DNA from 2 places in the Streptomyces sp. P6-2-1 genome. Region 2 is predicted to be linked to the other one. Evidence: riboswitches for the same ligand, from Rfam matches in the RefSeq annotation. Region 2 holds a riboswitch; the other holds the start of a gene.
What was found. Region 2 has a riboswitch for thiamine pyrophosphate ahead of thiO (glycine oxidase ThiO). Riboswitches for the same ligand answer to the same signal wherever they lie in the genome.

Region 1 (14,841 bases), 5.0 Mb from region 2:
GTCCACGGGGCCCGACACCGCGACGACCGCGCCGCTCGTACGGGCCAGCTCGCGCGCCGCTTCCGCGGCCTGCTCGACCTTCTCGGCCGCGTCCACGCCGCGCCCGCCCGCCCCGGCACCGGCGAGCGCCAGGATCTCGGAGGCATTGCCCCGTACGACCGCGGGACCGAGTGCGAGCAGTTCGTGCGCGAGCGGCGTACGCACCGGGAGCGCGCCGATCGCGACCGGGTCGAGCACCCACGGCGTGCCCGCCTCGCGCGCCGCCTTCGCCGCCTCCGTCATCGCGGCGCGCTGCTCGGCGTGCGGCGTACCGAGATTGACGAGCACTCCGCCCGCGATCCGTGCGAACGCGTCCGCCTCGCCGGGGATGTCCACCATCGCGGGCGAGGCCCCGAGCGCGAGCAGCGCGTTCGCCGTGAAGTTCGTGACGACCGTATTGGTCAGGCACTGCACGAGCGGCTCGGCGCCGCGCACCCGCGCGAGCGCGGCACGGGTGGCTTCCAGATGGTCCGTGGTCATGAGGGCACTCCAGAGGGGGGACGGGGATCAGGCGGCGGCACGGGGCTCACGCGGCGGCGCGCCGGGTGCGCAGCCGCAGCGGCGCGTAGACGAGCAGTGCCACCGCGAAGGCGACGTAGTACGCGAGGTCGGCGCCGTGCAGCGCGTCGGCGACCGGGCCCGCGTACAGCGAGGTGTTCATGAAGGGCACGGCGGCGCCGAAGCCCACGAGGAAGGCGAGCGGCGCGGGCCACCACGGCACGGGGCGCGCGCTCTCGGCGGCGAGGTCGAGCCCCGCGGTCGTCCGCCCCGTACCCGCGTGCCCGGTACCCGTGTGCCCCGTACCCGTATGCCCCGTACCTGCGTGCCCGGTACCCGTGCGGGCCCGCTCCCTCGCCCGCGCGCGCCAGTCCACGACGACCACGGCGACGAACCCGGGAATCCAGTAGCCCACGAAGAGCAGCACGTTCTGGAAGCGCGCGGTCGTGTCGGCCGCGTGCATCCACAGCACGAGCGGGAGCCCGAGCGCCGCCGCGCCCGCGGCGGCGAGCGGGCGCGGGACGCGCACGCCCACCGTCTGGAGCGCGAGCGAGCCGCTGTAGTCGTTCATCGCGTTGCTGCACAGCGCGGCGAGCGCGACGGCGAGCAGCCCGAAGGCGCCGAGCCAGCCCCCGCCGAGCAGCTTCTCCACGCCGCCCGCCGTCTGGTCGGTGAAGACCGAAGCGCCCCACAGGCCGAGCGTCTGGACGACGACGAAGGACAGGCTCACGCCGAGCAGCGTGTACCAGAACATCCGGGTGCGCGAGGTCTCCGTCGGCAGATAGCGGCTGAAGTCGCTCGCGTAGGGGGCCCAGGACAGCGACAGGCTCAGCGCGACCGTGCTGGTCAGCATGATCGCGCCGAAGCGGTCCATGCCGTGCGCGCTGCCCGACGTCGTGGGGCTCACGCCGTCGAGCATCTTCACGGCGAGGACCACGAAGGCCACGGCGAGGACGAAGGACATGAGCTTCTGGAGCCGGTGGATCGCCTCGTAACCGAGCGCGCCCACGAGCCCCTGCCCGGCCATCATGACGAGCACCCCGAGCCAGAACGGCCAGTCGAAGAGACGCGCGAGCGCGTCCCCGCCGAAGAGACCGATGAGCGCGTCCCACGCGATCGAAGAGAGCCACTGGAGGATGCCGGGGAGCACGACGGCGGGCCCGAAGGCGAGCCGCGAGAGGGGGAGCTGACCGGCCCCGGTCCTGCTGCCCCACGTACCGAGGTACGCGACGGGCACAGCGCCGAGCAGCGTGCCGGCGACGACAGCCGCGAGCGCCGTCGCGAAGTCGAGACCGAGGACGATGCCGAGCGTGCCCGTGAAGACGCCTGTCATGGTGAGGTTCGGCGCGAACCACACCGTGAAGAGCCGGCCGGGACCGCCGTAGCGCCGGTCGTCGGGCACGGGCGCGATGCCGTGCGCCTCGACGCGCAGATCCCCCGGGGCCTCGGGCATCCGGCCGCCGAAGACCCGGGCGGCCTGCTGCGGAGCCGCGCCCTCCGGGGCGCGACCGGGGGCATGCGGCAATGACATGGAAGACATCCCTCCGCCAGTACGAGCTGGTTCAGGTTCGACGGGTGTGATCTCAGCCCCCTGGCGGGGCACCCCGTGTCCGGTGTGGGGCAAGAGTAACGCGCCCGGTGAGCGAGCCCCCGCGGGGCTCGGAGGGCAGGGCCCGGGGCGGAACCCGGGGAGAGCGCCTCCGGCGCAACGGGGGACCGGCCCTGTCACGCCCGCCCCGCCGCGCGGCGGAATCGCGGACTCCGTGCGCCGGGGCGCCCCGTATGCGCTCTCGTGCGTCACTCGCGCCGTCGGCAAGGTGGATGGGCCCGGCCCCGGGGCCCGCCGTTCGGGCCCGCCGCGACCCAGTCCACTCCCGAGGAGCTGCCGCATGCCCGCCAGCGCAACGCAGAGCGGGGGCGCGGGCTTACCCGCGGCCCACAGCGCACCCCCCACGCTCGGTGTCGAGGAGGAGTTCCTGCTGGTCGACGCCGAGACCCTGGTCCCTGTCGACGCCGCCGAACGGGTACTCGACGTGCACCACAGGCTCCACCCCAAGGGCGCGGTGACGGTCCCGCAGCGCGAACTCCTCAGCAGCATGATCGAGACCACGAGCCCGGTGTGCGCGGACCTGCCGGAGCTGCGCGCCGAGGTCGCGGCCGCCCGCGAGCGCCTCGTCGAGGCGGCGGAGAAGGCGGGCTGCCGCGTCCTCGCCCACGGCACCGCCGCCCGCCACGCGCCGCCCCGCACCCCCACAGCGGCCCCGCACTACCGCGATGTCTCCGGGCTCTACCAGCTCCTCGCCCGGGGCACCGAGACCTGCGGCTGCCACGTCCACGTCGGCGTCCCCGACCGCGAGGCCGCAGTGCACGCCCTCGACCACCTCCGCCCCTGGCTGCCCGTGCTGCTCGCGCTCTCGGCGAACTCCCCGTACGAGCACGGCGTCGACACCGGCTTCGCGAGCTGGCGCACGATGGTCCTCTCGCGCTGGCCCACGACACAGATCCCGCCGTACTTCGCCGACGCGGCCGACTACGACGCGACCCACCGCAGGCTCTTCGCGACCGGCGTACTCCCCGAGCGCGCCCGCAACGCCTACTGGCTCGCGCGCCCGTCGGCGCACGTCCCGACCCTGGAGGTGCGCGTCGCCGACGTCATGCCGACCGTCGGCGAGGTCGCCGCGCAGGCCGGGCTCACGCGGGCGCTCGTGGTGACGGCGCTGCGCGAACGCGCGGCGGGCCGCGTCCCCGCGCCCGTCCCCGCGCACGACGTCGCCGCCGCACTGTGGACGGCGGCGCGGTACGGGGTCGGCGGTTCGCTCGTCCACCCGGGGAGCGGTACCGCGGTGCCGGCGGGCGAGGCGGTCGCCGCGCTGCTCGACCACGTCGGCGAGGCACTGGCCGACCTCGGGGACGAGGAGGAGGTCACCGCGGTGGTACGGGACGTGCTCCGCCGGGGCGAGCCCGCGCGGCGCCAGCGGGCGGTGGCGCAGGGACCGGGGGACGTGGGGGAGTGGGGGGTGGTGGGCTGACGGGGGAAGCGGGGCGGACGGGGTGCGGGGGGCACGGAGGGAGGGGGGCGGGGACACGGGCGGACGGAGGTGCGGGACCGCGCTGTTCCGGCCCCGGTTGGCACGGAGTGGTGCCCCGGCCACCTCGGGCGGCCGGGGCACCACGTGCGGCGGGGGTCGTTCCGCCGAGGTCGCGCAGGGGGTTTACGGGAAGGTCAGCGACCAGCCGTTGATGCTCCCGGTGTCACCCGAGTAGACGTCCTGCACCTTGAGCTTCCAGGTGCCGTTGGCGGCGACCGAGGAGGCGTTGACGGTGTAGGTGGCCTTCACGTTGTCGGCCGAGTCGGAGGCGTTGGAGCCCTTGAGGCGGTAGCTCGTGCCGTTGGGGGCGACGAGGTCCACCACGAGGTCACCGCGGTAGGTGTGCGTGATGTCCACCGAGACCGACAGGTTCGACGGCGCGTTGCCGCTGCGGCCCGTCACCGCGACGGAGGAGGTGACCGCCGAACCGGCGTCCGGTATCGCGACCTTGGTGGTGGACGAGAAGACCGTCCCGCCGGGCGTGCCCGGGTCCGTGCCGCCCCCCGAGCGGGCGCCGACGTTGATCGCCGCCCAGGCGTCCTGCACCGCCTTGTACTCGGCCGAGGTCGCCCCGTAGAGCGAGGAGGCCGCCGCGAGCGTCCCGGTACGGGCGCCCGCGTAGTTGGTGGTGGAGGTGAACTGCGTGGTGAGCGCCTTGTACCAGATCTGAAGCGCCTTGTCCCTGCCGATGCCGGTGACCGGAAGGCCGTCGTACGTCGGCGAGTTGTAGCTCACCCCGTTGACGGTCTTGGCGCCGCTGCCCTCCGAGAGGAGGTAGAAGAAGTGGTTCGCGGGCCCGGAGGAGTAGTGCACGTCCTTGTTGCCGAGCGTGGACGACCAGTTGTCGGCCGATGCGCCGTCCTTGCTGGGCTTGTCCATGTAGCGCAGCGGGGTGCCGTCGCCGTTGATGTCGATCTTCTCGCCGATGAGGTAGTCACCCGGGTCGGTCGCGGTGTTGGAGTAGAACTCCACGCCGGTGCCGAAGATGTCGCTCGTCGCCTCGTTCAGCCCACCGGACTCGCCGCTGTAGTTGAGGCCCGCGGTCACCGAGGTGACGCCGTGGCTCATCTCGTGGCCCGCGACGTCGAGGGCGGTGAGCGGCGCGGCGTTCCCGTACCCGTCCCCGTACGTCATGCAGAAGCAGCTGTCGTCCCAGAACGCGTTGACGTACTGGTTGCCGTAGTGGACGCGCGAGTACGCGGCCACGCCGTCACCGCGGATGCCGTTGCGTCCGAAGGTGTCCTTGTAGAAGTCCCAGGTCTCCTGGGCCCCGTAGGCCGCGTCGGCCGCCGCGGTCTCGGGCGTCGTGCCCTTGCCGTCGCCCCACACGTCGTCGGGGCCCGAGACGAGCGTGCCCGTGCCCGAGGTCTTGTTGGCGAGTGTGTACGTCTTGTGCCCGCCGCGCGTCGCGTCCGTCAGGTTGTACGTGGACCCGGACTTGGTGGTGGTGATCGTCACGGTGCCGCTGTACTGCGTGTTGGCCGTGCCGTTCTCGATGCCCTGGTACTCGTACAGCTTCGCGCCCGTCGCCGCGTCCGTCACGACGTGCAGTTCGTTGGGCGTCCCGTCCTCCTGGAGCCCGCCGATGACGGTCTCGTACGCGAGCACCGGCTTGCCCCCGGCGAGCCACACCACCTTGCGCGGCGCCTGGTCGGTCGCCGGCTTCGCGGCACCCTGCGCCTTCGCCGCGCCGAGCGCCTGCTCTTGCGCGGTCGCCGCGGGGACCTTCGCCGTGGTCCTCACACCACTGAGCTTCGCCTGCGAGGCCCGTACGACCTTGCCGGTCGCGCCGGCCGGGTCCGTGGTGACGACCAGGTCGCCGCCGAGCACGGGCAGCCCGTCGTACGTGCGCTCGTAGCGCGTGTGCAGCGTGCCGTCCTGATCCTTGATCACATCGCGGACCACGAGCTTTTCCTGAGCGCCGAGACTCAGCTCTTCGGCGGTCGCCGCGCTCTTCTTCTGTGCCTTGGCGATGAGTTCGGCGCGCTGATCAGGGGTCAGCTGCGCCGGCAGGGCTCCCGGCCTGGCCGCCGAGGCGGCTTTCCCTGTGGGGGCGGGCGCGGCCGTGGCCACGCCCGTCTGCGTCGCGGCGGTCAGCAGCGCGGAGACCGCGAGCAGCGCGCCGCCGGTGGCGGCGGCGCGACGGGAGGAGGTTCGTCTCAAGGAAGGGCTCCTTCAACGGGCCGCGCACAGGCGGCCGGTGGGGTGACGAAGAGCCCGCGGTGGGCGGTGGGGAAGAAGCGTGCCCGACCGCTGGCCGAGGGAGACTGTGGCAGCCCCGGCGCGTGCTTGTCAGGTGCGCATCACGAGGTTGGCGGATTCCGTTCGGCTCCCGGACGCGCGGGGCCGCTATGCGGACCCGTTCCCCGGGAAAGAATTGGAAAAGAAGCCGCTTGCCGTCCGGCCGGGAAAGCCCCGCTTCGTCCCCCGCCGACATGTGCCCGCAATGTCGCCGCCCGCTGAATCGTCCGGATGGCCCGTCTCTCCCCGCTTCCTCCCGGGACCCGCCCCGTGTGACGCGCATAGATCATCAGGTTTGAGCCCCCGTTGGCCGGAAAATGTGCCCCGGAGGTCGCGTCTCCTTCGTATTTCTTGCCCTCACGGGCACGCGAGCCGCACAAAAAGGCGGCGCGGTGCGGACCGGGTCACCGCCCGGTCCGCACCGCGCCGCCGCTCTCCCCGCCCGGCGGGCTCGGCTCAGTCCTCGTACCGCGTCGGCGGGTACGGGTCGTCCTCCGTGCGCTCCCGGCGCGACTCCAGCCCGTCCGGGCGGATCTCGCCCTTGCGCACCTCGCGGTCGAGTTCCGTCTTCTCGTCCTGGTACTGCCGGCTCTCGGTCACCCGCCTGGGCGGATTGGTGTCCGTCGCCGGGGGGACCTCGCCGGGGTTGTACGCGTCGAGCCCGGCCCGTACCCGCTCCTCCTCCGTGCGCGCGGCGAGCCGGTCGTCATCGGGCCTGCGCGGCATCCCCCGACGGGGGCTGTTCTCCTCGGACTGGGAGCGGTGGTGCTTCGACATGCGGCCTCCTGGGTGGTGCGGGGCCCCGGTGCGTACGGGGCGCGCGACTGCGGTGCCCGCACCACCCAGCGTCTCATCACGGTCATTTCTGTCAAACGGTGCGAAGCGGGGCATTCGCCGGGATGCGCGCGGGGTCCGGCCGGAGCAGCCTGGAGGGCGGAGTGTCCGGCGCGCGAGGCGAGGAGAACCCATGCGCAGCTACCAAGGTCCCGCCCTGCTGGTCGGCGAGGGCACGGGGGTGAGCGCGGCCGGGATCGACGTCGTCGTCGCCCTCGCGGTCCTGGAGCCTTCGGACGGGCCCGAGGGGCACGGTGAACCCTGGACGGTCACCCTGGAGGCCGCATCCGGCTCCCGTGCCCTCGCCGACCTCGCCGGCCTGGCCCTCATCCTGCGCCTCCCGACCGGCACCGAGGGCGAAATCCTCCTCGACTGGGTCAGCGAGGACACGGCGGAATCGGGGCGGGCGACGGGGAACGGGACGGCGCCGGTGTGAGCGGCGGGTCGGTGCTCCTCGGGAGGAGCACCGACCCGTTCCCGCGCGGACCTCAGAATTCGCCGTTGGACACCGTGCTGACGTAGACCTGCTCCAGCGCGCCGCGCGCCTCGCTCGTGAGCAGCAGCGTGATGTCGCCGGGCAGCTGGAAATCCCAGGTCAGCCAGACGGTTCCCGGTCGGCTGGTGAGCCCGAACCTCTCCAGGTCGGTCTCTGACATGGGGGGAACCGACCGATCGTCCGGCAAGGAGTCCACTCGGGACCCGGAATCCTTGGTCGACCACTCTGTCCCGTCGCCGGGGTCGGCACCGTACTTCCGCAGGTACGCGTTCAGGCACTGCTTCTCGACGCGAAAGCTCAAGAGCAGCCTCCTGTCAGCTCCCTCCGAGTCCCCCGACCACCGCAGCCCTTCCGTCTCGCACGACGGCAGAGCGAGTCCGAACTCCGTGAGCACCTTGTCCATGCTCTCCAGGGGCGGAGTGCCCCGAAGGGCGCGCGGATCGCTGTTGGGGCGCAGAAAGTACCACCAGTACAGCCCCGAGACGGCCAGGACGATCACGGCGAAGACCGTCGCCGGCGTGCGTGACCGGCGGAACCTTCCCCGCCGTGCCGGGGGGCGGGGTGGCGGCGCGAAACCCGGCCCGCCCCGGGGCATGGTCTGGTTGGCGTCCACGGATCGCTCCTCCTCGCTCGTCCGGGTGAGGGCGCCGAGCACGGTCTCGCCGGGCAGTCTCCGCCCGTTCATCCCCACCCCCTGGTCTTTTTGGGCGCGCGCGCACGAGTCCGCCTGCCCGGGGTGCGGACGCGCCGTGCGAAGCGGGCCGATCACCCTTTCGTGAGAGGCACTTGAAGTGCGCCGCGCACACGAAAACATCACATGGACTGCACAGGTGGCGAGCAATCCGTACGGGCGGTTGCTCGTTCGTGACATGGGGTGCGAGTGATCGGCGGATATATCCGCATCCACCGTGAATGTGCCAGACGAGTGAGTGTGTATCCGTTTGCTCGTGTTCGCGGCTTTTGCGAGCGAGAGTTTGCAGGCTCTGCATTTTTGCCTAATATGCAGGACGTGACGAACGACCACGCGCCCGTCGGCGGGCTCCGGCAGCGGAAGAAGCGCGCGACCCGCGCCGCCCTCGCCGAGGCCGCCATCCGGCTCGCCGCGGAGCACGGGGCCGAGAACGTCACGGTCGAGGCGATCAGTGAGGCGGCGGGAGTCTCGCCCCGTACCTTCTTCAACTACTTCGCCAGCCACGACGACGCCTTCGTGGTGATCGACGAAGGCGTATCGGAACGCATCCGCGAGGCGGTCCGCACCGCTCCCGCGACGCTCACCCCGCTGGAGGCGGTCCACGCCGCCTTCGTCGGCGAGCTGACGGCCTTCGAGGAACGGCAAGAGCTCTTCAGCCTCCAGATCGTCGTCTTCCAGCGCTCCCCGCACCTCATCGTGCGCGCGATGGACGCCTACTCCAGCGACGAGCGGGAACTCGCCCGCGCCATCGCCGCCTGGCTGGCAGGCGCAGGGAACACGCCCCCGCCCCCGGGAACGGAGGGCGAGGAACCGGGGCAGTGGGCGGGCGCCGACATCCCCCTCTTCGCCCGGCTCCTCGCCGCCGTGGCCCACACGGCGGTACGCGTCACCTTCGAGCACTGGTGCGCGCGCCCCGAGGACACCGACCTCGCGGAGACCTTCACCGAGGTCTTCGCCCACCTCGCCGCCGGACTACGGCGGCCCACCGACTGACGGGCGGACAGCCCCCACCGGGACACGGCGCCGGTCCGCCGCCCCGGGTGTCCTCGTCCCGTCTCCCCGCCACCACCGCTCGTCCCCCGACCGTCCCGGAGTACGGCACCGCCGCCCGCCTCCCGGGGACCCGGAAGCGGCCCCGCCGTACGGGCTCCGCCCCGCCCCCACACACGTACCACCGTCTCCCTTTCAAGAAGGACAACGTGAGCACAGCCGAGGCGACCGAGTCGTCGCCGACCTCCATGACCAACCGCCAGATACTCCAGGCGATGTCGGGCCTGATGGCGGGTATGTTCGTCGCCATCCTCGCGGGCACCGTCGTCGCCAACGCCCTGCCCCGCATCATCGCCGACCTCGGCGCGAGCCAGTCCTCGTACACCTGGGTCGTCACCTCCGAACTCCTCGCGATGACCGCGACGGTGCCGCTGTGGGGCAAGCTGGCGGACCTCTTCAACCAGAAGCTGCTGCTTCAGCTCTCGCTCGGCCTCTTCATCGTCGGCTCGCTCGTCGCCGGCTTCTCGCAGGACGTCGTCACGCTGATCATCAGCCGCGTCCTCCAGGGCATCGGCGGCGGTGGCCTCACCGCACTCGCCCAGGTCGTCATGGCCGCGATCATCCCGCCGCGCCGTCTCGGCAAGTACGCGGGTATCTTCGGCGCGGTCTTCGCTGTCGGCACCGTCGCGGGTCCGCTCGTCGGCGGCGTCCTCGTGGACACCTCCTGGCTCGGCTGGCGCTGGTGCTTCTTCATCGGCGTCCCCTTCGCGCTCGCCGGGATCATCCTGCTCCAGCGCACCCTGAAGCTGCCCACGATCCGCCGCGAGGTCCGCATCGACTGGCTCGGCGCCTTCCTCATCGTCGCGGGCGTCTGCGACCTGCTGATCTGGACCTCGCTCGCGGGCGACAAGTTCGACTGGGCCTCGACCGAGACGGGGCTCCTCGTCGGACTCGGCGTCGTGCTGCTCGGGCTCGCCGTGTGGGTCGAGACCCGCGCGAAGGAGCCGATCATCCCGCTCGGCATCTTCCGCAATCGCACCGTCACGCTCACCACCGTGGCGAGCTTCCTCGTGGGTATCGCGATGTTCGCGGGGACCGTCTTCCTCTCGCAGTACTTCCAGGTCTCGCTCGGCAAGTCCCCGACCGTCGCCGGGCTCATGAGCCTGCCGATGATCTTCGGCCTGCTCATCTCCTCGACGGTCGCGGGGCAGATCATCTCCGCGACCGGCAAGTGGAAGATCTACCTGGTCGCGGGCGCGATCATCATGACCGCCGGTCTGGGCCTGCTCTCGACCATCGGCTCCGACACGCACTTCGGGCTGCTCAGCGTCTACATGGGCGTCATGGGTCTCGGCGTCGGCATGCTGATGCAGAACCTCGTGCTCGCCGCGCAGAACGACGTGGACGCGCACGAACTCGGCGCGGCCACCTCGGTGCTCTCCTTCTTCCGCTCCCTCGGCGGCACGATCGGCACGAGCGTCCTCGGCGCCGTCCTCGCCAACCGGGTCAGCACCGAGCTGACGAAGGGCTTCAAGGACGCGGGCATCCCCGCGGGCGAGAGCGGCGGCAACGCCGTACCCGACATGACGAAGCTCCCGCCGCAGATCAAGGAGATCGTCGAGCACGCCTACGGTGTCGCGACCGGCGACCTCTTCCTCGTCGCGACGCCCTTCGCCTTCCTCGCGATCATCGCGGTCCTCTTCATCAAGGAGAAGCCGCTCAAGACCACGAGCGGCATGGAGCGCCTCGCCGCCGAGGGCGGCCCCGCGGCCACCGAAGCGCCGGCCACCGAAGCCGTCGCCTCCGGCGAGGTGCCCGCCCCGCGCGACACCGTCGCGCTCGGCAAGGAGACCTCCGGCAGCGGTACGGGAGCGGGCGCGGCCCGCGACTGATCCCCGCACTCGACCGGCGCCGCCCCATCCCGTCCCGCGGGGTGGGGCGGTCGCGCGTGGGTGGTGGTGCGGGTGCGGCGTACTAGCCTCGGCGGCATGGAGTACGACGAGCAACAGCGCGACATCATCCTCCGCATCATCAGCCTCCTCACCGCGTCGGCCGAGTGGATGCGGGCCGAGGAAGGCACGGAGGACGAGGAAGACGACCTCAGCAGGCTCGGGCTCGTCGGCGACCTCGTCAAGGAGGTGCTGCCCGCCGTGGAGATCCCCGAAGGCACGGCTGTCTCCGATCTGGGGGCGGTGATCGGGGAACAGATGAGCCATGCGCTGACGCGCCTCGCGGCGGGGTTCGTCTTCACCTGGTCGGAGCTGGCGGAGGTGCACGACGAGGGGCGGGGGGACGTCAGCTCGGCGGACGTGTTGCGCGAGCTGGCCTTGCAGGTGGAGGCGCGGCGGGAGTGACCGTCCAGCCCCTCCGGAGCGGGAGCGCCGGGACGGGCGGGGCCCCGTGAGGGGAGAGGGCCCCAAGGGGCGCCCGCACGTCCCTCAGTCCGTCCCGGAGGGGCTGAGCCTCCTCGCCCGTACCGGCGCTGTCGTCCCATCCTCCGCCAGGTCCTCCGCCAACAGCCGTTTCGCGATCGCGTCGAGGGCGGCCCGCACCTCCGCCTCGTCCGGCCGCTTCAGCGTCGCCCCGGTCGGCGCGCCTTCCCGTACCGGCTCCTCCATGCCCTCCAGCTGGTCGCGGAGCCAGTGCGACCACGCGCCCGTGATGAGGGCCGTCTCACGCTCGCCCGCCGACGTCGTCGAGAGGAGAGAACCGTCCCGGGTCACGTAGCCCTCCTCGACCATGCGGTCGTAGACCGGGACGAGGACCTCGGGCGGCAGCCGGTGGCGTGCGGCGATGACGCCGATGCTCGCGAAGCCCACGAGCCGCGTGAACAGGTAGATCTGCATCACGGCCCACGCCCCCGCCATGTCCAGGCGCGTGTCCGACTCGGCCACGAGCCGCCGTCCGGTGTCCTTGCGGGTCTTCAGCATGACCCGGGCGACCGCGAGTTCGAGCACGTCCTGCGAGGCCCGTACCGCCGGGGCCTGGAAACCCTCGCCGAGATCCGTCGAACCGCTGCGCGCCGGGTCGTTGAGCTTCACCTGCCGCAGGAACAACGCCACCACGAAGCCGAAGGCAGCGACAGGCACCGTCCACAGGAAGACGGTCTGGAGGGACTCCGCGTACGCGTGCACGATCGGCTCGCGCGCCGCCGCGGGCAGCCCGTGCACTCCGGAAGGGCTCCCCGCCCCGCGCGCCACGGCCGCGGGATCGAGCCCGGCGGCGCGCGCCGCCTCGCCCACGCCCGTACGCAGCCTCGGCGTGAGCGCGTTGGCGTAGATGGTGCCGAAGACGGCCGTGCCGAAGGAACTGCCGAGGGTGCGGAAGAAGGTGACGCCCGAGGTCGCCGCGCCGAGATCCGAGTAGTCCACGGTGTTCTGCACCGCGATCGTCAGGACCTGCATCGAGAGCCCGATCCCGACCCCGAGCACGAACATGTACAGCGACTCGCGCCACGCTCCCGAGTGGTTGTCCATCCGCGACAGGAGGAACAGCCCGAGCCCCATCACGAGCGTGCCGACGATCGGGAAGATCCGGTAGTGACCGGTCTTGCTCACCACGTTGCCGCTGAAGATCGAGGCGATCAACAGGCCGATGACCATCGGCAGGGTACGGACCCCGGAGATCGTCGCGGAGTCCCCGTCGACGTACTGGAGGTACGTGGGCAGGAAGGTGAGCGCGCCGAGCATCGCGAAGCCCACCACGAAGCTCAGGATCGCGCACACGGCGAAGACCGGGTTGCGGAAGAGCCGCATCGGCAGCATCGGCTGCTTCGCCCGCGTCTCGACGAGGCAGAACAGCCCGAGCCCCACCACCCCCGCCGCGAACAGCCCGATGATGACGCCCGAGCCCCACGCGTACTGATTGCCGCCCCAGCTCGTCCCCAGGATCAGCGCGCTCGCCCCGATCGCGACGAGCGCGATGCCGAGGTAGTCGATGACGGGCTTCATGCCCGCCCGCACGGAGGGGATCGTGCGCGCCGCCGCGATCACCACGACGATCGCGATCGGCACGTTGACGTAGAAGGCCCAGCGCCAGCTGAGGTGATCCGTGAAGACCCCGCCGAGCAGCGGCCCGACGACCGTCGACACCCCGAACACCGCGCCGATCGCGCCCTGGTACTTGCCGCGCTCGCGGAGCGGGATGACGTCAGCGATGAGCGCCATCGCCGTCACCATCAGCCCGCCCGCGCCGATCCCCTGGAGCGCGCGCCACACGATGAGCAGCGTCATGTTCGAGGCGAGACCGCACAGGAACGATCCCGTGATGAACACGATCGCCGAGATCTGGAAGACGACCTTGCGCCCGAAGAGGTCACCGAACTTGCCCACGAGCACGGTCGAGACCGTCTCGGCGAGCAGGTACGAGGTGACCACCCACGACATGTGCTCGCCGCCGCCGAGGTCGGCCACGATCGTGGGGAGCGCGGTGCCCACGATGGTCTGGTCGAGCGCGGCGAGCAGGATGCCGAGCGTGATCGTCGCGAAGACGATGTTGCGGCGGCGCTTGTCGAGCACCGGCGGCTGCGCGGCTGCGGCGGGGACCTTCTCGGGAGCGGTCGTCACTCTGCCAGGCTCACACCGGCCCCCACCCCCCGCACGAGGTGCGCACCCGGAAGGGGAGGGGGCAGTGGGCCGGGGTCAGCTCTCCGGCAGGACCACCGGCGCGCGCTCGGTGCCCGCGTCGCGGTGACGGCGCAGCAGGTACGTGTCCATGATCCAGCCCTTGCGCGCCCGCGCCGCCTCGCGCAACCGCACCAGCCGCTCCGACACCTCGGCGAGCGGCCCGGAGACGAGCAGCTCGTCCGGGGTGCCGAGGTAGGCGCCCCAGTAGATGTCGAGGTCCTCCCGCCCGGCGTACGCGGCGAAGCGCGTGTGCGCGTCGAGCATCACGACGACGTCGTCGGCCTCCTCGGGGAAGCCCTCGGCGAGCCGCCGCCCTGTGGTGATCTGCACCGCGCCACCGATCCGGTTGAGCACAGTACGGTGCCGCGCCGCGAGCGTCGCGGGAGCGGTGACCCCCGGCACGACGGTCGTGGCGAGGTCGACACCGGCCGCGCGCACCTCGGCGAGCATCCCGAGCGTCGAGTCGTACAGCGCGGGATCGCCCCAGACCAGCAGCGCCCCGACCCCGTCCTCACCCAGTTCCGTACGGAACAGCCGCCCGAAGAGCGCGGCCCGCGCGGCCCGCCACTCGTCCACCGCCCGCGCGTAGCGCTCCCGGCCGGCGCCCCGGTCCCTGTCCCGCTCGGGATCGGGCACGCTCACCACGCGGTAGGCGGCGGGGTCCGGCAGATGCGCGTCGAGCATCCCGTACCGCAGCGCCGTGAGGTCGGACTTCTCCTCGCCCTTGTCGAGGACGAAGAACACCTCGGTGTCCCGCATCGCGTCGACCGCCTCCAGCGTGAGCTGCCGCGGGTCCCCGGCTCCGATCCCGATGACGTGAATGGTTCGCACGGGAGGAGTCTGCCGTATGGGGGCACGGGGGGCCGGTGCCGGGGTAGGGGCGCTCAGCCGCGCAGCCGCGGCGCCTCCACCACGGGGTCCACACCGTCCCCGTCCCGTACGGCCGCGTCCAGGCGTCCGGCGAGCGCGCGTGCCCAGCGCACGAGCCCGGGCAGGTCCAGCCCGTACCCGCCCCCGCGCCCTTCGAGCCCCGCCGCCCCGCGCAGCAGCAGCCTGGCCCCGCCACGCCCGTTCCCGCGCGCGGCGTGCGTCAGCCCCACGGCGAGCTGGGCGAGCGCCCGCCACAGCGCCCGCTCGCTCTCGGGCCCGCTCTTCCAGGCGTCCTCGAAGACCTCGTGCGCGTGAAAGGGCCGCCCCGCGTCGAGCAGCGCCTGCGCCTCGCGCACGGTCTCGTCCCCCGCCCGCACCACCCCCTCCGGCTGCCGAGGCACCCCACCGGGGTCCCCGTACGGAAGCGGCCGCCCCAGCCCGTCCCGCGGCCGCGCACTGCGCGCCCGC
Region 2 (14,841 bases):
GCCATCAGCTCCGGCTCCCGCGCCCGCGTCACGGCCGAGGCGAGCATCACCGCCTCGCAGCCCAGCTCCATCGCGAGCGCCACGTCCGAGGCCGTGCCCGCGCCCGCGTCGAGGATCACGGGGACCCGCGCCCGCTCCGTGATGAGCTGGAAGTTGTGCGGATTGCGGATGCCGAGCCCGGAACCGATCGGAGAGCCGAGCGGCATCACGGCGGCGCAGCCCACGTCCTCCAGCTTCCGCGCCAGCACGGGGTCGTCGTTCGTGTACGGGAGCACAGTGAACCCGTCGTCGACGAGGACCTCGGCCGCGTCCAGCAGCTCCACGGGATCGGGCAGGAGCGTGCGCTCGTCCGCGACGACCTCCAGCTTCACGAGATCCGTGCCGAGCGCCTCGCGCGCGAGCCGCGCCGTGAGCACCGCCTCGCCCGCCGTGTGACAGCCCGCCGTGTTCGGCAGCACGCGGATGCCGAGCCGGTCGAGCACCGAGAGCACCGAACCCTGCGTGCCCGGGTCCAGGCGGCGCATCGCGACCGTCGTCAGCTCCGTGCCCGAGGCGGTCAGCGCGCGCTCCAGGACGTCGAGGCTCGGGGCACCGCCCGTGCCCATGATCAGACGCGAGCCGTACGTGGTGCCGCCGAGAACGAAGGGATCGTCGCCCATGAATCCTCAGCCTCCCTGCACAGCGGTCAGGATCTCGACGCGGTCCCCCGCCACCAGCACGGTCCCCGGCCAGTCGCCGCGCGGCACGACCGTCTCGTTGACGGCCGCGGCCACGCCCGTACGGGCCCGGCTCAGCCCGGCGACGAGCGCGTCGAGCGTCGTGCCGGGGGCGACGGCGCGCTCGGCGCCGTTGACTCTCACGGTCAGGTCGAGGTTCACAGCACGGGCTCCGGGGTTCTCACGAATCGCTGGGGGGTGAAGGGGCGCGCGGCATCCGGCAGCGCGTCGTGGGTCAGGGCGTACGCCATGACAGCGCCCGTCTCGGGGGCGAGCAGGACGCCATTGCGGCCGTGCCCGGTCGCGAGGAGCAGTCCGGGGAGCGCGGTGGGGCCGAGGAGCGGGGCGTTGTCGGGCGAGGCCGGGCGCAGCCCGGCGCGGGTCTCGGTGAGCGCGAGTTCGGTGATACCGGGGAGGAGTTCGTGCGCGTCGCGCAGCAGGGCGTACACGCCGCCCGCCGTGACCGTCGTGTCCCTGCCCCGCTCCTCGCTCGTCGCGCCGACCACGAGTTCACCGTTCTCGCGCGGCACGAGGTAGAGGCTCCCGCCCCGTACGACCGCGCGCACCGTGCGCCGCAGGAAGCCCGCGTACGCGCCGTCCATCCGCAGCCTCAGCACCTGCCCCTTCACGGGCCGTACGGGCACGGCGACTTCGGGCGGCACACCCGCCAGGTCCGTGCTGAAACATCCGGCGGCGAGCACCGTGCGCGCCGCTTCCACGCGCCCGCCGTTCGCGAGCACGACCCCGCGCGCCCGGCCGGCCTCCACCACGAGCCGCGCCGCCCTCGTTCGCAGGAACTCCACCCCGGCGCGTGCGCAGGCGAGCAGCAGCGCCGCCACGACGCGGCGCGGATCGACCTGGTGATCGCCCTCGACGCGCAGCCCGCCCCGTATCCCGGGCGCGAGCATCGGCTCCAGGCGGCGGCACTCACGCCCCGTCAGCCACTGCGAGTCGAGTCCGCGGCGGGTGTGCAGGGCGTGCAGCTCGCGCAGTTCGGCGCGGTCGTCGGTGTCCAGCGCGACGGCGAGCGTCCCGCAGGCGCGGTACCCGAGATCACGGCCGCTCGCCTCGCTCAGCTCGGCGGCGAACTCCGGCCACCGCAGCGCCGACGCGAGACCGAGCGCGAGCAACGCCTCCTCACCGTGGTGCGGTTCGGTGACAGCGGCGAGCATCCCCGCGGCCACGAGCGCGGCCCCGCCCCCCGGCTCGGGATCGACCACGCTCACCCGCGCCCCGCCGAGCGCGGCCCGCCACGCCGTCACGAGCCCGACGATCCCGCCCCCGACCACGACGACATCGGAACCACTGGCCACAAAGCCCCCTCCCTTCGCCGGAATGACCCGGATCAGGTTCATACGGTCGGAGGCCGCAGCCCCCCTCTCAGCCCGGTCCGCCCGGACTCCCGCGGTGTGCGCGGGACAGCCTAACGAGGAGGCGCCAAGCACAGAAGACGGGGGCGGGCCGCCGGGCACGCGCGCCGCCGAGCGCAAGTCCCCGTCCCAAGAATCCGATTGCGCCCCCGCTGTCCCAAGTGGCCGATACAATCACCGTCTTCACCCGGACTCCTCCGTGTGTTCACATCGCGACGCGCGCGGCGGGGAGAGGGGGGACCTCGTGCCGGGTGGGGGTGAAGGCGTGGAGGGCCGCGTGCAGCACATGATCAAGGGAGCCAACGTCGGTCTGGGGGAACTCACCGACGGGGAGACGGGAACGGTCATCGCCGGCCTCGGCTGGGAGAGTCCCGACGGCGAGGGGGACGCGGACGTCTCGGTCCTGCTGCTCGGCGCGGACGGCAAGGTGCGCGGCGACACGGACCTGTACTTCTACAACAACCCCAGCGCCGTCGACGGCAGCGTCCAGCTGCTCGGCAAGACCCCGGTGGGGGAGGGGAGCGAGGACAGGATCAGCTGCGACCTCACGGCCGTCCCCGCGGACGTGACGACCGTGCTCATCGCCGCCAGCCGGTACGGGGAACTGCGCTTCGACGAACTCCACGGGGTACGCCTGACACTGAGCGACGGCGGCGGCGACCCCCTGCTCAGCTACCCGGTGGAGGACCCGGGCCCGGTCAGCGCGCTGATCTTCGGCGAGCTGTACCGCCGCGCCGGGACCTGGAAGTTCCGTGCGGTCGGGCAGGGCTACGAGGGCGGCTTCGCCGCGCTGGTCACCGACCACGGCGTCGACATCGACGACGACGCCGCCGCGGAGACGGCAGCCGCCGCACCGGAACCCGAGCACTCCGGCGGGGAACGGACGGACACCGCCACCACGGACGCCACGGACACCGCCACCACGGACGCCACGGACGCCACGGCCGAGGCGCCCGCGCCCGTGCACCCGCCGCGCGCCGAGACCGCGCCCCCGACCGCGCCCGCACCCGTCCCCGCCCCGCGCGCCGCCGAGGAAGGCCCGGCGCGCCCGGCACGCCCGGCCCGGCCCCGTACCGCCAAGAAGAAGATCACCCGAGCCGCCGTACCCGTGAAGTCCCTCGCCGAGAGCGAGTCCTGGCGCGGCGCGCGCCTCTTCCCCGCGTCCGCGCTCAAGAGCGACGGGGACCGGGAGACACGGGCCACGTCCGTGCTGCTCGCCGTCATGGCGCAGGTGCCGGAGTTCGGGCGGCGGCTCACCGCCGGCTTCGGCGCGCCCGCGGGACGGATGGAGACCTTCACGGAGGTGTCGCTGCCGCACGGCGACTCACCGCGCCGTCCCGACGGAGTGATCCGCGTGGAACGCGCGGGCAAACTGTGGACCGCTCTCGTCGAGACCAAGACCAACGGCAACTCGCTGCGCGCCGAACAGGTCCAGGCGTACGCGGACATCGCGAGCCGGCGCGGTTACGAGGCGGTCGTCACGCTCTCCAACGACGTGGCCCTTGAGGGCAGTCCGCTCGTCGACGTGCGGGTCGACAAGCGGCGCAGGAACAAGGTCGCGCTCTGGCACCTGTCCTGGGCCGAGGTCGCGCACCAGGCCCAGATGCTCATCCGGCACGAAGGAGTGCGCGACGCCGCCCACGCCTGGCTGCTCGAAGAACTGCTCCACTACCTGCGCCACGACAACTCCGGCTGCCACGGCTTCCAGAACATGGGCCCCGCCTGGGTGCCCGTACGGGACGGCATCCAGGACGAGACGCTGTGCGAGGGCGATCCGCGTGCCCTGGAGGCGGTGGAGAGCTGGGAGCGACTCATGCGGCAGGTCTCCCTCGGGCTCGGCGGGGAGCTGGGGCAGCGGGTCATGCCGGTGCAGCGCGCCCGGCGCGGGACCGACGCCGCCGGGCGGCGCACCGAGATGGCCGCCGCGCTGTGCCGGGAGGGACGGCTCACCGCCGAACTGCGCATCGACGGAACGGCGGGGGCGCTGGGCGTCACCGTGGACCTGCGGACCGCGAAGATCCGTACGTCCTTCGACATCGCGGCGCCCGCACAGGGGTACCCGCTCGCCTGGGCCAAGCGGCTCGTGCGGGACCTCGCCGAGGCACCGGCCGACCTGCACGTCGAGACCCTGACCGAGGGCGAGAGCAGCGGGCCGCGCGGCACCCTGGAGCGGCTGCGGTACGAGCCGGGCGAGCTGCTGCCCAAGGGCGGGGAGCGCATCACGGGTTTCCGGCTGTCGCTCTTCAAGGGCATGGGCACACGGCGCGGCAACAGCGAGTCGGGCTTCATCCGCAGCGTCGACGACGCCGTCAGCCGCTTCCACGGCGTGATCGTGGGTCCGCTCGACCGGCTGTACGGGAAGCGGCGCACCGGGGCCAGGCGACCGGTGGCCGTCTGAGCGCCCGGCCCGGCCCGGCACGCTGACGGCTGTGCCGGGCCGCGTACGGCAGGAGTGCCGCCATCCCCGACCACCTCCGCCGTACGGCCCAGGGCGCTGGTTCCTTCGCCCTCGGTCCTTGGTCCCGCATCGCCTGGCGGGGCCTGGTGTGGGCGGGATCTCGTACGGGCGGGGGCTCGGGGGAGGCGGGGAGCGGCCTAGAGTTGCGGGCGTGAGCGGAGATCAGGAGCAGCGGGGCCGGGTCGTTGTCGTCGGCGCCGGGATGGCCGGGGTGCAGACCGTCGTGGCGCTGCGCGAGGAGGGCTACGGGGGCGAGATCGTGCTCATCGGCGAGGAGACGCACGCCCCGTACGACCGTCCCCCGCTCTCCAAGGCCGTACTGCTCGGCAGCGCCGAGACCTCCGCCTTCGACGTCGACTTCGGCGCGCTCGGCGCCGTACCGCGACTCGGGGTGCGCGCGACCGGACTGCGCGCCGCCGCGCACGAGATCGACACGAGCGAGGGCCCGCTCGGCTACGACCACCTCGTACTCGCGACAGGCGCCGCGCCGGTACGGCTCCCCGGCACCGCCCAGCACCCGCACGTCCACCTCCTGCACACCCTCGACGACGTGCGCGCCCTGCGCGAGGTCCTCGCGCGCCGCGCCGAGGTCGCCGTCGTGGGCGCGGGCTGGATCGGCGCCGAGTTCACGACGGCGGCGCGCGAGGCGGGCTGCCCCGTGACCGTCCTGGAGGCCACCGCGCACCCGCTCAGCGGCGCCCTGCCCGCCGAGGTCGCGGAGCCGATGGCGAAGTGGTACGCCGAAGCGGGCGCCCGGCTCCGTACCGGCGCCCGTGTCGCCGCCGTCGAGGACGCGGCCGTCGTCCTGGAGGGCGGCGCGCGCGTACCGGCCGACGCCGTCCTCGTGGGCATCGGCGCCCGCCCCGTCACCGGGTGGCTCGAAGGCTCCGGCATCGACCTCGCCGCGGACGGCTCGGTCCGTACCGACGCCTGGCTGCGCACCTCGCTGCCGGACGTCCACGCGGTCGGCGACTGCGCCTCCTTCCCCTCGCCGCGGTACGGACGGCGCCTCCTCGTGCACCACTGGGACAACGCCCTCCAGGGCCCGCACACCCTCGCCCGCGTCCTCACGGGCGAGGAGGCCGCGCCGTACGACCCCGTGCCCTATTTCTGGTCCGAGCAGTTCGGGCGCTTCGTGCAGTACGCGGGCGACCACGCGGGCGCGAGCCGCCTCGTGCGGCGCGGTTCCCCCGACGGCGCGGCCTGGTCCGTGTGCTGGCTGGGCGAGGACGGGCGGCTCGCCGCCGTCCTCGCGGTCGGCCGCCCGCGCGACCTCGCCCAGGGGCGCAAGCTCATCGCCTCGGGCGCCGTGCTCGATCCCGTACTCCTCGCGGACGCGGCGCGGCCCCTGAAGGCGGCCGCGCGCTGAGCGTCTCCCGGGGCCGCCCCCCCCGGGCGTTCCCGCAGGGCGTTCCCCCGAGCCGTTTCCCCCGGTGGGGACCCTCCCGCTACCGCCGTGCCGCCCGGGATGGCACGCTTGTCCCGTGACCCAGATTGATGCCAAGACCGAAGCGCTCGTCCCCGAGTGGCTCAGCCTCCCCGACATCGCCGAACGGCTCGACGTCGAGGTGACCCGGGTGCGCCAGCTGGTGAAGGAGGGCCAGCTCGTCGCCGTGCGCCGGGGCGAGAACAACGCCCTCTACGTGCCCGCCCTCTTCCTCGACGGCAACCGCATCGTGCGCGGACTGAGCGGGCTGCTGACCCTGCTGCGCGACGACGGCTTCGACGAGGTGGAGATCCTTGAGTGGATGTTCACCCCCGACCCGACCCTGCCCGGCACCCCTGCCCAGGCCATGAGCGAGAACCGTGGCACGGAGGTGAAGCGCCGCGCCCAGGCCCTGGCGGTCTGAGCCGGGCTCCCGGACCACCGTGACCCCACCCCTGCGCGAGTAGCATGATCACCAGGTCATACGAACATGATCACCAGGTCATGCGAACAGGGGTGGGGCATGCCGACCGAAACGCCGCGCGACACGCGCACCGCGCTCGCCGAGAGCCGCCTCTACCTCTGCACCGACGCCCGCAAGCGGCAGAACGACCTCCCCGCCTTCCTCGACGCCGTCCTCTCCGGCGGCGTCGACATCGTCCAGCTGCGGGACAAGAGCCTGGAGGCGGCCGAGGAGCTGGAACTGCTCCAGGTCCTCGCCGACGCCTGCCGCCGCCACGGCAAGCTCCTCGCCGTGAACGACCGCGCCGACGTGGCCCACGCCGCCCGCGCCGACGTCCTCCACCTGGGCCAGGGCGACCTCCCCGTCCCCGCGGCGCGCGCCCTGCTCGGGCCCGACGTGCTCATCGGGCGCTCGACGCACAGCGAGGCGGAGGCCGCGGCCGCCGCGACGCAGGACGGCGTCGACTACTTCTGCACGGGCCCCTGCTGGCCCACCCCCACCAAGCCGGGCCGCCCCGCGCCGGGACTGCCCCTCGTGCGGTACGCCGCCTCGCTCGGCACCGCCCGCCCGTGGTTCGCGATCGGCGGCATCGACGCGGCCCGCATCGACGAGGTCATCGACGCGGGCGCGCGCCGCGTCGTCGTCGTACGGGCCCTGACCGAGGCCGAGGACCCCGAGCACGCGGCGCGCGACCTCGCCCGCAGGCTGCGCGAGGTGCCGCTGCCGCGGGAGACGCGCGCGCCCGCGCCACCGGCACCGTCCACACCTGTCCACCACGTGGACAAGAAGTCCGCGTAACGGGCATAACGCCCGGCTTCGCGCCGCTGACCGGCGGCTACTGGCTACCCTGCCCGTATGGCCTCCGGCACCGCATCCACCTGGACCTCCGACCACCCGACCGTGGCGGAGGTGCTCGCGAGCGGCAAACCGTCCTACTCCTTCGAGTTCTGGGCGCCGAAGACCCCGAAGGGCGAGCGCAACCTGTGGAACGCGCTGCGCCGCGTCGAGGCCGTCGCGCCGAGCTTCGTCTCGGTGACGTACGGCGCGGGCGGCAGCACCCGTACCGGCACCGTCCGCGCCACGCAGGCGATCGCCGAGAACACCACGCTCGTCCCGGTCGCCCACCTCACCGCCGTCGAGCACTCGGTCGCCGAGCTGCGCCACATGATCGGGCAGTACGCGGACGGCGGCGTACGGAACATCCTCGCCGTGCGCGGCGACCCGCCCGGCGACCCGCTGGGGGAGTGGGTCCCGCGCGCGGACGGGCTGACGTATGCCGTCGAACTCGTCCGGCTCATCAAGGAATCGGGAAATTTCTGCGTGGGTGTCGCGGCCTTCCCCGAGATGCATCCGCGCTCCGAGAACTGGGACTCCGACGTCCGTCATTTCGCCGACAAGTGCCGTGCGGGGGCGGATTACGCGATCACGCAAATGTTCTTCGATCCGGCCTCCTACCTGCGCCTGCGCGACCGGCTCGCCGCCGCGGGGTGCGAGACCCCGGTGATTCCCGAGGTCATGCCGGTGACGAGCGTGCGCCAGCTGGAACGGCTCGCCACGCTCAGCACCGCGCACTTCCCCGGAACACTGAAAGAACGCATGCTCGCGGCGAAGGACGACCCGGCGGCGGTACGCTCCTTGGGAATCGAGTTCGCCACAGAGTTCTGCGCGCGACTGCTGGCCGAGGGTGTCCCGGGGCTGCACTTCATCACGCTCAACAACTCCACGGCGACACTGGAGATCCACGAGAATCTGGGCCTGCCCCACCACAGGCCCTGATCCGACGGACCCCGGCCCCGATGCCGGGGCGAGAGGGGCGTACATGGGCTGGGCGGTCCTCTATTTCGCTTTCGCCGTAGTGGCGTTGTGGCTCCTCGGGGAGGTACTGCTCCAGTACAAGGCGCGGCTGCGCTGGCGGCTGCTCGCCTTCGCCGGGTTCCTCGGCGTCGTGCTGGGCGTGCTCATGGCCTCGGTCTTCGTGATCGTGCTCGGCGCGCTCGCCTTCGCGGCCGGGCAGACTCTCGTCACGCTCTCCTTCCGGCGCGGCTTCGCGGCCGGCTGGGCGCTCAAGGGCAAGGCGGGGGAGAAGCTCGGCGCGCTCGGCGAGCGGGTGCGCGGCGAGCGCGAGCGGGGTCCCTCCCTGGAGGTCTCCGACCTGCGTGACGAGGGCGACGAGGAAGCGGCGCCCGCGCGCGAGGCGGGCGAGACGCCGGAGGCCGCGACCACGGCGGTCTTCGACGCGGTCAACGTCGCCGAGGGCAGGGGGGTGTTGAGCGAGCCGGCCACCGCGGAGGCGGAGACCTCCTGGCAGACCCCGGTCGCCGACCACAGCCCCGGCTACCAGTCCGGCTACGACCCGTACACCGCCCACGGCTACGCCGCCGAGGCGGCACCCGCCGGGTGGGACCAGCAGCAGCCGGTGTACGGGACGGGGACGTACGACCCGGGTGCGGGCGCCGCCGGGTACGGCACGGGCGCGTACGACGCGGGTGCGGGCGCGGGTGCGTACGGGACGGGAGCCGGTGCGTACGACACGGGGACCGGTACGTACGACACCGCGTCCTTCGCGCACGCCTCCCCCTTCGGTGGCGCGCTGCCGCAGCAGCCGCAGGACCCGAGCGGGACGTGGGCGGGACTCGTGCAGGGCGATGCCACGGGCACGTGGGGCACGACGACGGACGGCTGGGGGCAGCAGTACGCGCCGCAGCAGCCGTACGCCGCGCCCCAGGCGCCCCAGGAGCAGTACCCGCAGCCCTACGCGGACCCGTACGCGGCCCCCTACGGCGACCCGTACGCGACGGGCGGTTACGGCTACCCCGTGCAGGAAGCGGCCCCGCAGGAGACGCCGCCCGGCGGGGTGTGGGTGCCGAGGCAGCGGGGCGAGGAGCAGCAGGACGGAGCGTGGCCCGCTGGCTCGTACGAGGGGAGCGAGGGGTACGGGTACCGGGGCTGAGCGCACCGCCACCCCTCCCGAGGGGTACGGGTACCGGGGCTGAGCGCACCGCCACCCCTCCCCAGAGCTTCCGGGAAAACTGCTCACGCTTTCGGGTGAGACGGTGTGCGGGTTTCCCTGAGTTATCCACAGATTCGGGTGGATGGCGGTGGCGGGTGGGTGGGGGGTTGGGGGAGGATGGTATTGGGGTCGCCCCCCGGGCGGGAGGGGGCTGTCCACGCGCCCCCGGGGCGGGGCGCCTGGCTGTCGGCTCGCGCCCGCCGGGCCGGACCAGCCTGGACGGGCTGTCGGCTCGCGCCCGCCGGGCCGGTCCGGGCAGTCCCCCTGGCGTTCAAGCCCCCTGCGCCTCCCCACGTCGAGACCCCGGGGCAAGCCCCCGCCCTACCCCCCGCGTCGAGACCCGACCGAAGCCCTCCACGTCGAGACCCCGGCCCAAGCCCTCGCGTCAAGCCCCCCCGCCCCCGCCCCACCCCCAAGCCCCCTCACGTCGACCCCGTGAACCCCGCCCCCTCCACGATCAGCCCTGCCACCAGCGCGCCCGACATCCCCGCGTGCGGCAACCCGCCGCCCGGGTGGGACCAGCCGCCGACCGCGTAAAGGCCGGGCAGCGCCGTCGAGTTGGCCGGGTAGAGCCAGTGGCCCCCGCCCGCGGCGAGTGCCGGGGCCGGGACCGCGCCGCCCGGTGCGCCCGTCGCCGCCTCGGCCGTCGCGGGGGTCAGCGTCTCGTGCCACAGCAGGCGCGCGCGCAGCTCCGGTACGACGGTGGCACCGACCCGTTCGATCAGCTCCGCCACGTACGCCTCCGGCACCTCGGCGCCCGCCGGGACCGTCACCGTCAGGGTCACCGCCTCGTGCCCCGCGCCGGGGACCCGCTCGGCGTCGCCGGGGCGCAGCACTGTCACGGTCGGCCGGTCCGGCAGCCTCCCTGCCGCGAGCGCCCTGCGCTCCTCCGCCGCGTCGGGGCTGTGCAGCACCGTGCGCACGACGGTCCCCGCCGGGCGCTCCCCGCGCAGCGCGAGCAGGACGAGCAGGCGCGCCGCTCCCTCCGTACGGGCGGGCACACCGCCCGCCGGCCACGGCGCCGTACCGCCGAGCAGTCGCGCGAGCACCGCGGGCGCCACTCCCGCCACGACGTGCTCCGCTTCTACGAGCGAGCCGTCCGCGCGTTCGACACCGGCCGCGCGCCCGTCCTTCTCGACGATCCGCGTCACCTCCGAGCCGAACACGAACTCCACGCGCCGCTCGACGCACCGCGCGTGCACCGCGTCGGCGAGCGCGCGCAGCCCGCCGCGTACCGCCCACACCCCGAAGGTGTGCTCCACGAACGGCAGCACCGCCGCGCTCGCGGGCACCCGCTCCGCGTCGAGCCCGGCCGCGAGCGCGTAACTCTCCAGGAGCGTCCGCAGCCGCGGCTCGCGCAGCTCCAGTTCACCCACGTCGGCGAGCGTCTTCGCGCGCCGCTCGCGGCGCAGCGGCCTGCGCACGGGGAGCGCCGGGTACGGCTCGCGCGCGGCGAGCACCTGCCAGTTGGGCCACTGCGTCTCCTCCAGGAGCGGGCGGCGGGTACGGTCCCACGCCTCGCGCGCCCTGCCGAGGAAGTCCGTCCACCGCGCGCCCGTGCCTGCCCCGAGCGCCGCGTCGAGCGCTTGCGCGACGCCGCCCCGCGAGGCGTTCGGCAGCGCGAACTCCGTGCCGTCCGCGAAGACGTGGCGCGCCGCCGGGTCCACCTGCTCCAGGATGATCCGGTCCTCCAGCGCGGCGCGCCCGGTCTTCACGAACAGGTCCCTGTACACGGCGGGGAGCGTCAGGAGCGCGGGCCCCGTGTCGAAGCGGAAGCCGTCCCGCTCGTACGCGCCGAGCGCGCCCCCGTACGTCGCGCCGCGCTCGTGCACCACCACCTGATGCCCCGCTGTCGCGAGCCGCGCCGCCGCCGACATGGCGCCGAGCCCCGCGCCGATCACCACAATCCGTGCCATGTCAGCGACTTTATCCGCCCCTCACACATGCCCCGCGCCCGCTCCCGCGTCCCCCGCTCCGGGCCGGGTGGGTTCCCCGCCCCAGCCCCTGAGTACCCCTACTCAGGGGCCCGCTTGAGTACGCCGACGGATAGGCCCTGACCAGCGCGGACGGCACAGTGGTGGACGGATCGGGGGCCCTTCGCACCGGTACCGCCGACACGGGGCGGCGGAACCGGCGAGGGCCCCTTGGGGCGGCACGCACCTCACCCGCGGTGAGGGGCGGGCCGCCGTTCCGTCGTACGGGCCGCCGGTTCGTCCTCCGGGCGGGCGCGCCGCTGTTCCGTCCTACGGGCCCCGCTCCAGCCGCCCCGGGTGCGGGTCCCCTGCCTTCGCCGTACGGGCCCCGGCCACCGGCCTCCGCCCGCCCAGTCCCCGCCCCGCTCGTCACGCCAGCCGGCCCGCCACCCGTCCCTGCAACAGCAGCGACAGCGCCCCGTGCACCTCGTCGAGCGAGCGCCCCGGCTGGAAGGCCTGCCAGTCGAGCGCGGCGACGAGGACCATGCCGACGAGCGCGGCCGCCGTGAGCGGTACGTCGATCTCCTCGCTCAGCTCCCCGGCGGCGACCCCCTCCGTGAGCGCCTGTTCGACGACGGCCACGACCTCCTGCCGTACCACGCCGAGCGTGGCCTGCCAGGCGCGATTCGTGCGCCACAGCTCCGCCACGTACAGCTGCGTGAACGCCGGGTAGCGGTCGATGAAGGCGAGGCCCGCGCGGATCATCGCGTCCAGCGCGGCGACCGAGCCGCCGCCCTCGGCGCTCGTCCGCTCCGCCGCCTCGCGCAGCGCGGCGGTGAGCAGCCCCACGCCGTGCCGCAGCAGCGCCTCGAAGAGCCCCGCCTTGCTCTGGAAGTTGTAGTAAACGGTGCCCTTGGCGACCCCGGCGCGCTCCGCGATCTCGTCGACGGTGGTCGAGGAGAAACCCTGCTCGGCGATGAGCGTGACGGCCGCCTCGTAGAGCTTCTGCCGCGTCGCCTGCCGCCGGTCGCCGCCGGTGCCCGTGCCCGTACCGGTGCCGGTGCTGCTGCTGTCCATGCCCCTGATTCTCACAGGCCCGTGCCCCGCCCGCCGCTCACAGGCTCAGCTCCGGGTGCAGCCGCTCCACCGTCCACACCTGCGCGCGCCGCGCCCGCCACGCCGTCAGCGCGAGCGCCCCGAGCGTGAAGGCGCCGAGTACCGCGCAGCCCTCCCACACCGGGCCGAGCCCGCCGCCCGTCACGAGCCGCCGCAGCGCCTCGACGACGTAACTCATCGGCAGGAACGGGTGGAGCGCGTGGAAGAAGGCCGGACTCGTCTCGACCGGGTACGTACCGCCCGCCGAGGTGAGCTGGAGCATGAGCAGCGCGAGCACGAGGATGCGGCCCGCCGCGCCGAACTGCGCATTCAGCCACTGCACGAGCGCGGCGAAGCACGCCGTGACGAGGAAGAGGAAGGCGATCGTCGCCACCGGCCGCTCCAGGTCGAGCCCGATGCCCCAGTGCAGGACGGCCATGAGCGCCCCGGCCTGCGCGAAGCCGAGCGCGACGACGGGCAGCCAGGAGGCGAGCGCGGCGCGCGGCGCCGTGGTGCCCGTCGCGAGGGCGCGGCGGTTGAGCGGCGCGATGAGCATGTAGGCGACCATCGCGCCGACCCACAGCGCGAGCGGGATGAAGTACGGGGCGAAGCCCGTCCCGTAGTTGGGCGCCTTGTGCAGGTCGCGCGAGGCGAGCCTGACCGGGTCCGCCATCGCGTCGGCGTGCGCGGCGCGGTCGTCGTCGCCGTAGTCGGGGATCTTGCCCGCGCCCTCGTGCAGCCCGGACGCGAGCGTCCCCGAACCGTCCGAGAGCCTGTGCAGCCCGGCGGAGAGTCCGCCGGCGCCGCCGTGCAGCGCGCCGAGCCCGTCATCGAGCGTCGTCGCGCCCGTACGGGCCGTGCCGATGCCGGTACGGAGCCGGTCCGCGCCGTCGGCGACGCGTCGCGCGCCCTTGTCGAGCGCCTTGATCCTCGCGACCGCCGTGCCGAGGTCGTCGGAGAGGTGCGGGGCCTCCTTCTGGAGCGCGCGGGCCCGGGTTTCGAGGGTGGCCAGGTCCTGGTCGAGCCCCTGGACGCCGCCGCGCTCGCCGATCAGGGTGTCGAGGTCGCCGGAGAGCGTGGCGACCTGGGCGGCGGCGTCCTTCGCCTGGGCGAGGGCGGGGCAGGCGGCGGCGGGCGCGGCGGGGGAGCCGGAGGGCGTGGCGGCGGGGGACGGGGCGCCGGAGGGCGCGGCGCCCGGGGCCGGGCTCCCCGCCCGGTCGGCGCCGCACTGCTCCGCGTACACCTTGTCGAGCGTGGCCGAGGCGGTGCGTGCCCGGCGCGCCGCTTCGGGCGCGGTCCTCACGAGGTCGCCGAGATGCGCCCGCACCGTGCCGGCGCCGTCAGCGACGAGCCCGGCGGCGTCCCCCAGGGACTTCTGGTTCTCGCGCAGGAAGGGGCCGAGCGTGTCCGCCGCCTTGTTCACCTTCCCCGCCAGCTCGCGCGTCCCTTCCGCGACCGTGCCCGCGCCGTCCGCGAGGTCGGCGGCGCCCGCGTCGAGCGTCCCGAGCCCGTGGACGAGCGCGTCCCCGCCGTCGCGCGCGTCAGCGAGCCCCGACACGAGCTTCCGCGCACCGCTTCCGGCCTCGTCGCTGCCGTCCTTGAGCTGGTCCGCGCCGCCCGCTGCCTTCAGGGTCCGGTCGTGCAGGTCGGAGAACGACACGAAGACGCGGTCGAGGTAGGCGCGCGTCGCGCGCGTCGAAGCGGCGGCCCTGACCTCGGAGAACACGGTGCGCGAGATCTGCCCGACGATGTAGTTGTTGGCGTCGTTGGTCCGCACGTCGAGCGTGCCGGTCCCCGTCGTGTCACCCGCGTTCGACGCGATGCGGGAGCTGAGGTCGGCGGGGAGCGTGAGCGAGAGGTAGTACGTGCCGTCCTCGACGCCCTCGCGGGCGTGGCGCGCGTCGGTCTCCTGCCAGTCGAAGGTGTCGCTGTCGCGCAGCCCGCGCACGATCTGCCGCCCCGCGTCCACCTCCTGGCCCTTCGCCTTCGCGCCCGTGTCCTCGTTGACGAGCGCGACGGGGATCTTGTCGAGCCGCCCGTACGGGTCCCAGAACGACCACAGGTAGAGGGCTCCGTAGAGCAGCGGGAGCAGCAGGAGCGCCACGAGCGCGGCGCGCGGCAGCCGCCCGCGCCCGAACCGCCGCAGCTCAAGCGCCGCGAGTCGCGGGGACCGCACGGTCGTTCACCTCGTCCCCTGTCGCGTCGGTACGTATCACCTGGGCGTAAGCGGGCGCTTCGCCGCACACCGCGAGCACCGTGGGGCCGCTCGCCGCGAGCCCGCGCAACAGCCCCCAGGCTTCCGCGCGTTCGTCGTCGGAGAGCTTGAGATCGAGGTCGTCCACGGCGAGCAGCCGGGGCCGCCCGAAGAGCGCGAGCGCGACGGCGAGCCG

Region 1: another riboswitch for thiamine pyrophosphate. It lies ahead of ACQYWQ_RS27460 (purine-cytosine permease family protein); the one in region 2 lies ahead of thiO (glycine oxidase ThiO).

What each region holds. Positions count from the first base shown of each region.
Region 1 is NZ_CP192513.1:6,511,810-6,526,650, forward strand. Features, by position in the region: gene thiM (hydroxyethylthiazole kinase) at 1-519, opposite strand, end outside; gene ACQYWQ_RS27460 (purine-cytosine permease family protein) at 566-2,068, opposite strand; TPP riboswitch at 2,060-2,154, opposite strand; gene ACQYWQ_RS27465 (carboxylate-amine ligase) at 2,427-3,566, shown strand; gene ACQYWQ_RS27470 (M4 family metallopeptidase) at 3,750-5,789, opposite strand; gene ACQYWQ_RS27475 (DEAD/DEAH box helicase) at 6,324-6,644, opposite strand; gene ACQYWQ_RS27480 (hypothetical protein) at 6,835-7,137, shown strand; gene ACQYWQ_RS27485 (hypothetical protein) at 7,190-7,882, opposite strand; gene ACQYWQ_RS27490 (TetR family transcriptional regulator) at 8,198-8,881, shown strand; gene ACQYWQ_RS27495 (MDR family MFS transporter) at 9,127-10,770, shown strand; gene ACQYWQ_RS27500 (hypothetical protein) at 10,867-11,232, shown strand; gene ACQYWQ_RS27505 (MDR family MFS transporter) at 11,317-13,443, opposite strand; gene cobF (precorrin-6A synthase (deacetylating)) at 13,519-14,334, opposite strand; gene ACQYWQ_RS27515 (DUF309 domain-containing protein) at 14,388-14,841, opposite strand, start outside.
Region 2 is NZ_CP192513.1:1,466,678-1,481,518, reverse strand. Features, by position in the region: gene ACQYWQ_RS06530 (thiazole synthase) at 1-659, opposite strand, end outside; gene thiS (sulfur carrier protein ThiS) at 666-878, opposite strand; gene thiO (glycine oxidase ThiO) at 875-2,005, opposite strand; TPP riboswitch at 2,022-2,132, opposite strand; gene ACQYWQ_RS06515 (TerD family protein) at 2,373-4,484, shown strand; gene ACQYWQ_RS06510 (NAD(P)/FAD-dependent oxidoreductase) at 4,696-5,913, shown strand; gene ACQYWQ_RS06505 (Rv2175c family DNA-binding protein) at 6,029-6,394, shown strand; gene thiE (thiamine phosphate synthase) at 6,494-7,231, shown strand; gene metF (methylenetetrahydrofolate reductase [NAD(P)H]) at 7,289-8,209, shown strand; gene ACQYWQ_RS06490 (hypothetical protein) at 8,253-9,383, shown strand; gene ACQYWQ_RS06485 (phytoene desaturase family protein) at 9,866-11,359, opposite strand; gene ACQYWQ_RS06480 (TetR/AcrR family transcriptional regulator) at 11,786-12,433, opposite strand; gene ACQYWQ_RS06475 (YhgE/Pip family protein) at 12,471-14,627, opposite strand; gene ACQYWQ_RS06470 (ATP-binding cassette domain-containing protein) at 14,599-14,841, opposite strand, start outside.